3 regions of the Paenibacillus glycanilyticus genome follow, and region 2 is predicted to be linked to each of the others. Evidence: predicted binding sites of a transcription regulator. Region 2 holds the regulator's gene; each other region holds the start of a gene.
What was found. Region 2 encodes Rex, which represses fermentation and respiration genes when NADH is low (regulators of the CRP and FNR family bind a similar motif). Its sites were predicted from a motif close to TTGTGAAATATTTCACAA; they were not measured.
Positions count from the first base shown of each region.

Region 1 (2,269 bases), 2.6 Mb from region 2:
GGCGATGTTGAATCGTGTAATACTAATTGGCAGATTAACAAGAGACCCCGAATTGCGTTATACGCCTGCGGGTGTAGCAGTTACGCAATTTACGATAGCAGTAGACCGGCCGTTTACGAGCGGTCAGGGCGAGCGCGAAGCGGATTTCATTCCGGTCGTAACTTGGCGGCAGTTGGCTGAGACATGCGCTAATTACTTGCGTAAAGGTCGCTTAACCGCGGTAGAAGGACGCATTCAGGTGCGTAACTACGAGAACAACGAAGGTAAACGCGTCTATGTGACGGAAGTTATTGCCGATAACGTTCGCTTCTTGGAATCTAACCGTGAAGGCGGAGCTCCGCAAGAGAGTGGCGGTTATGCCGGAGGCAATAACAACAGCGGCGGAGGATCTTTTGGCGGCGGCGGTAACGCTCCTTATGGTGGCGGTAACGGCGGCGGCGGAAAGCCTAGTACTCCACGCAACAACAACAGCCGTGATCCGTTCTCGGATGACGGTCGACCGATCGATATATCAGAAGATGACTTGCCATTTTAATCGAAAGGATGGGTTCGAATGAGCTTCAAGCAAAGAGAAGGCGGAGACGGAGAGCGTCCAGAACGCAAATTCGGCGGCCGCAAAGGCGGACGCAACAAACGCCGTAAAGTATGTTTCTTCACTGTGAACAAAATCACTCACATTGACTATAAAGATACTGATCTGCTCAAAAAGTTCATCAGCGAGCGCGGCAAAATCTTGCCACGTCGTGTAACTGGAACTAGCGCGAAATACCAACGTCTGCTGACGGTTGCTATCAAGCGTGCTCGTACTGTGGCTTTGCTGCCGTACACAACTGAGTAGTTCTTTTGGAAGAAAGCCCATTGGGAAACCAATGGGCTTTTTTTCTTTTATTTTATAAAATAGGAATTGATCATTTGGCGGAAGAGGAATACAATAAGATATAGTTCGTGCATACAAGTCGGCGATGATGTTGGGTCTTCATTGTGAATAATTTCACTTTAAATGACAGATGTGGAATAACGGCTTATGCAAGTAAATCAATTGATCGATTACAGATGGAAAGAGGGATGCATTCGTATGTCTGAAACCGTAACGAAATTACCTGAAGAATCCGGTTCCGTACGTGAACTGGACGTGCTTGAGCAACTGTTGAAGCCAGAAATTCAGCAATCGCTGACTCAATTGGTGGAAAACCTGCCTAAACTGGCAGAACTGGTGACCCTGCTTACTAAAGCTTATGATGTGGCTACTACCGTAGCTAACGACAAAGTTCTTGTGAACGATATGGTTCATGGCTTTGGCGAATTCGTTAAACCAATCGTAGACACGACTAAAGGCATCGCTAACGCAGCTGTTGAAGCTGGCGACCGCGCGCAAGCCGACAACTCTACAATTGGTCTCTTTGGCATTCTGAAAATGCTGAAGGATCCGCAAGTACAAGCAACGCTTCGTTTCGCCCAATCGTTCCTGAACGTATTGGCTGAGCGTAAAAACGGTTAATCATACAAGAGCGGAGGGTAAACATGGCTAAGCAAATTTTAATTCTTGGCGGCGGTTACGGCGGTCTTCTTAGCGCACTGACAGCTCGCAAATATATTTCGGCTGAAGAAGCTGAAATTACACTGATCAACAAAACTCCTTACCACCAAATCATTACCGAGCTTCACCGTCTGGCTGTTAGCGGCGTAAACGAAGGAAACGTAGCTCTTCCTTTGGATAAACTGCTGAAAGGCAAATCGATCAAACTGGTTATCGACACTGTAGATAACATTGATCCGGAGAAAAAACAAGTGAAGCTGGCTGGCAACGGCACAGTTAGATACGACCAGCTGGTTGTCGCTCTCGGCGGCGAAACAGCATTCTTCGGCATTCCTGGTCTGGAAGAAAACAGCCTGACGCTGAAATCGGTTGAAGAAGCGAAAGCGGTTAGCGCGCATATCCAAAACCGCATTGCAGCTTACGCGCAATCGAAAAACAAAGCAGACGCAACAATCGTTGTTGGCGGCGGCGGCCTGACAGGCATCGAGCTGATCGGCGAGATCGTTGATATGCTTCCAAAATGGTGTGAACAGTACGGCGTTGACAAGAGCGAAATCTCCCTGTACAACATCGAAGCTGGTCCAACTATTCTGATGGGCTTCCCGGCTGACCTTCTTGAGCGCGCGAAATCCAGCCTGACAAACCGTGGCGTTAACCTGATCATGGGCGTAGCGGTAACCGAGGTTCAAGGTAACAAAGTTATGCTGAAAGACGGCAGCTCCATCGAAACGA
Region 1 is NZ_CP195155.1:6,735,521-6,737,789, reverse strand. Features, by position in the region: gene ssb (single-stranded DNA-binding protein) at 5-535, shown strand; gene rpsR (30S ribosomal protein S18) at 554-838, shown strand; gene ACR9FF_RS30455 (DUF1641 domain-containing protein) at 1,076-1,498, shown strand; gene ACR9FF_RS30450 (NAD(P)/FAD-dependent oxidoreductase) at 1,522-2,269, shown strand, end outside.
Region 1: a site for Rex is predicted at 980-997, ahead of ACR9FF_RS30455 (DUF1641 domain-containing protein). Genes of this name have one in related genera too.

Region 2 (2,269 bases):
ACGCCGCAAATTTAATCTCTTTGAACAGGTCCAGGTTGTTGTTGCTTGCTACGCTGTCCGTCCCAAGCGACACCGTCACGCCTGCGCGAAGGAGCTCGGGAACGCGGGCCACGCCGCTTGCCAGCTTGAGGTTGCTGACAGGGTTATGGGATACGGCAACGTTGCGCTCGGCCAGCAGGGCAATCTCTTCATCGTTCAGATGCACGGCATGCGCAACAAGCGCCGGCCGCGAGAAGAAACCAAGCTTGTCCAGATGTTCAACCGGACGGGAGCCGTAATCGCGTACATTTTGCTCCACTTCGGCAAGCGTCTCTGACATATGGGTATGAACCGGCAGATCGTAATCATGGGCTGCCTGCACAAACTTCTCAATATAATCAGGAGGGCAAGTGTAAGGAGCATGCGGAGAGATCATCGTTGTGATTCGGCCGTCCGCCTTACCGTTCCAGTCACGGGCAAAAGCAATCGCTTCCTTCAGCTTCGCCTGTTGAATCTCCTCCGGGCACAATCCGATTACGCCGCGGGTCAAAGCACCCCGGATTCCCGATTGCTCCACCATTTGCGCAACCTGATCCATGCGATCGTACATATCGACGAAAGCGGTCGTTCCCGTCTTCAGCATCTCCACGATCGCAAGCGCGCTGCCCGCACGCGTATCTTGGTCGACGTATTTGGCTTCCATCGGCCACATCTTCTGCTCCAGCCATACCTGCAGATTCTGGTCGTCCGAATAACCGCGAAGCAGCGACATGGCGGCATGGCCATGCGTATTAATAAGTCCAGGCATAAATGCCAGCTTGCTGCCGTCGATTCGCTCAACCTGCTCATCCAGGCCAGTTGGAGCCTTCGCTCCGATATATGTAATTCGGTTGTCCGTAACGACCATATGGCCACGGAAAACCTCATTGGCATCGTTCATTGTTACAAACAGGCCGTTCTCAATCCACAACTGCGCCATTTTCCTGCTCATTCCTTTCCTTCTCCAAATAATAAGCCAAGCTGAGCAACTCTCTCGTAAAGTCCGCATGGTGAATGCGGATATGCTCGGGCAAACGCAAAATCGCCGGAGCGAAATTCAGGATGCCCTCGATTCCTGCCTCCACGAATTGATTGGCCACGTTTTGCGCTTCCGGACCCGGGACCGTAATAATGCCAATCCGGATATTGTTCTCCTGAACGGTCTCCTTCAGCTTATCCATTGGCAGAATGGTCAAATTGTTGATCATCGTGCCTATCTTGTTCTGATGGTCATCGAAGACCGCGACAATTTTCATGTTGTCCTTGGAGTACTTATTGTAGTTGCACAAGGCATGTCCGAGATTGCCGGCGCCAACAAGCGCAACGTTAATCCGCTGGTCGAGCTTCAGAATCTGCTGAATTTTCTCGATCAGGTAAGAGACGTCGTAACCGATGCCTTTACGGCCGAAGTCCCCGAAATAGGCAAGATCCTTTCGGATTTGAGCTGGATTAAGGTCCAGCTTAAGCCCTAGCTCCTGCGACGAAACCGTCTGCACTTCACGGTTATACAATTCGTTCAGCACCTGCAGGTAGATGGGAAGCCGTCTCACAACGGCCTCCGATATTTTCGCCTGCTTCACCCGATTTCCTCCTCTTCCGTTTGCAGCCATTCCCGCATCCGCGGTACCATCTGGTCGATATGCATCGTTTCGATCTTCGGACCGGGCAGCGAATAGAGGAAGTGCTTGCCGTAATACGTATCAATGACGCGCGTGTCGTAGATAATAACAATTCCTTTGTCCTTGGCCGTCCGTACAAGTCTGCCGAAGCCTTGCTTAAAACGGATAACCGCTTGCGGAATGGACAGCTTCATGAAAGGATTCTGCTTCTGCTTCTGCAAGAGCTCCGACTTCGCTTCAACAAGCGGATGATTAGGCGGCTGAAACGGCAGGCGGACGATAGCCAGGCAAGTCAGTGCTTCGCCCGGGATGTCCACCCCTTCCCAGAAGCTGCTTGTGCCAAGCAGAACCGTCTCCGGCTGCTGGGTGAACCGTCTCGTCAGCTTCGTCCGGTTGCCGCTGTCAATGCCTTGGCCGAGCACTTGAATGCCGGAGCCAGCCAAAGCTTCCTTAAGCGGCTCGTAGACCTGCTTCAGCATCCGGTAAGAAGTGAACAGCACAAGCATGCGGCCTTTTGTCTCAACCGCAGAGTCGGCAAGCGAGCTTACCAGCATCGAGATGAATTGAGGGTCGCCCGCCGAACCCTTCAGGGTCGGGAAATTACGCGGGATAATAACCAATGCTTGCTCCCG
Region 2 is NZ_CP195155.1:2,614,734-2,617,002, reverse strand. Features, by position in the region: gene ACR9FF_RS12055 (amidohydrolase) at 1-970, opposite strand, end outside; gene ACR9FF_RS12050 (redox-sensing transcriptional repressor Rex) at 939-1,598, opposite strand; gene dinG (ATP-dependent DNA helicase DinG) at 1,595-2,269, opposite strand, start outside.

Region 3 (2,269 bases), 2.5 Mb from region 2:
GTGCCCTGTGAACGCACTAGATACAATCGGACAATTAATTAGCATTACGCTTGTTTTCTCAACCGCTCTGATCTTTACCGGACTTGGCGGCGTGTTCTCGGAGCGGTCCGGCGTCGTGAACATCGGCCTTGAGGGACTTATGATCGCAGGCGCTTTTGGGGCTGCCGTATTCGCCGATCAAGCCATTCAGGGCGGGATGAAGCATGGCGCTCCGTGGATCGGACTTCTTGCCGGTCTGGTTTTGGGACTTGTGGTGTCTCTGCTGCATGCGGTTGCCACGATCACGTTTAAAGCCGACCAGACCATTGTAGGCGTCGTTATTAATATTTTGGCGGCGGGCCTTGCCATCTATCTGACGAAAAGCCTTTATGAAGGCTCCGGACAAACACCAACGCTGGAATATGTGTTTAATCCGGTCGCTATTCCGGGACTATCGGATATTCCTTTGCTCGGCAAAGGTATTTTCACGGCCTACCCAACCACCTATATTGTGATCGGTGTTGTTATTCTCAGCTATATCGTTCTGTACCGTACAACCTTTGGCCTCCGCCTCCGTGCGGTGGGCGAGCATCCAAGCTCGGCTGATACGGTTGGCATCAGCGTAACGAAGTACCGTTACATCGGCGTTATGCTGAGCGGTGCATTGGCCGGACTTGGCGGTGCAACGATTGCGCTGACAACAACAAGCAACTTTGCCCATAATACGATTTCCGGTCAAGGCTTTATCGCGATTGCGGCCGTTATTTTCGGTAAATGGAATCCGCTTGGCGTAGCCGGAGCGGCGATCTTCTTCGGGATGGCGCAGGCGCTTCGGAACTGGGCGCAGCTGTTCGAATGGTCGCATCATATTCCGAACGAATTTTTCTATATGCTTCCGTATTTGCTGACGCTTCTTGTGCTTGCCGGCGCAGTTGGACGCTCGGCGGCGCCAGGTGCGCTGGGCGAGCCGTATGATCCGGCGAAAAGGTAGCCGGAATCCCTTTGAGGCAGCCGTTTATGCCCTCTTCTCCACTTCATGCAAAATTTGCTGTGGAGAAGAGGTTTTTTATTGTCTAAATACATTGACAGCATCCTGCACCTGGAGTAAATTAAACCTTAACAAAAGAATCATAAATAGGCCATTGACTTTGAAATAGTTTGTGCATCAATTCACAAAGTCTGGATAGCCATAATCGGAATGGGACTCATCGCCCATCCCTCATAAGAGGAGAGGATCAACTGTGGAAGCACTGGCGCTGGAACGCAAGGCGGAACAGAATCGTGAACTGCGTGAAAGGCTCATGCAATTGAAGAAGGAACGCAATGCCATCATTCTTGCCCATTATTATCAACGAGACGAAATTCAAGAGGTGGCCGATTTCCGCGGGGACTCGTTCCTGCTCGCGCAAAAGGCTGCACAAACCGATGCGGACGTTATTGTTTTTTGCGGCGTTCATTTTATGGGAGAAAGCGCGAAAATTCTGGCTCCTAACAAAACCGTCATTATCCCCGACGAACGGGCCGGCTGTCCAATGGCCGACATGGTTAACGTGGACGGCTTGCGCAAGCTGAAGGCACAGCATCCGAACGCGACTGTTGTTACGTATATTAACTCTTCTGCGGAAATCAAAGCAGAGACGGATATTTGCTGTACCTCGGCCAACGCCGTTAAAGTGGTAAATTCGGTTGAAGGCGATGAAGTCATCTGGGTACCGGACAAAAACCTTGGCCACTACGTGCAGCAGAACACCGACAAGAAAATGATTATCTGGGAAGGTTATTGCAACACCCATGATATGCTGACGGTGAAAGACGTTGAAGAGATGAAGGCGAAATATCCGAACGCTCAATTTGTCGTGCATCCGGAATGCCGTCCGGAGGTTGTGGAGCTTGGCGATTTCGTCGGCAGTACAACGGCTATTATTAAATATTGCAAAGAATCGGATTGTCAGGAGTTTATCGTTGGTACGGAGGACGGTACCGGCTACCAATTGCGTCTGGACAGCCCGAACAAGACTTTCCATTTTGCATCCAAATATTTGGTTTGCCCGAACATGAAAGTGAACAACTTGAAGAAGCTGGTGAAATGCCTGGAAACCATGCAGCCTCAAATTTACGTTCCTGATCATGTTGCGGACGAGGCCCGTAAGTCCCTGGAGCGCATGTTACTCGTTAAATAGGAGGAGCATGCGCTACTCCTATGCTTGGAGGCGCATTACGAAGATGATGATACCAAGATATCTTGTTGATTTGTCACTCGAGGACTTGCCGGTAATAGAGAAGGACGTTA
Region 3 is NZ_CP195155.1:71,316-73,584, forward strand. Features, by position in the region: gene ACR9FF_RS00345 (ABC transporter permease) at 1-11, shown strand, start outside; gene ACR9FF_RS00350 (ABC transporter permease) at 8-970, shown strand; gene nadA (quinolinate synthase NadA) at 1,221-2,159, shown strand; gene nadB (L-aspartate oxidase) at 2,206-2,269, shown strand, end outside.
Region 3: a site for Rex is predicted at 1,138-1,155, ahead of nadA (quinolinate synthase NadA). Genes of this name have one in related genera too.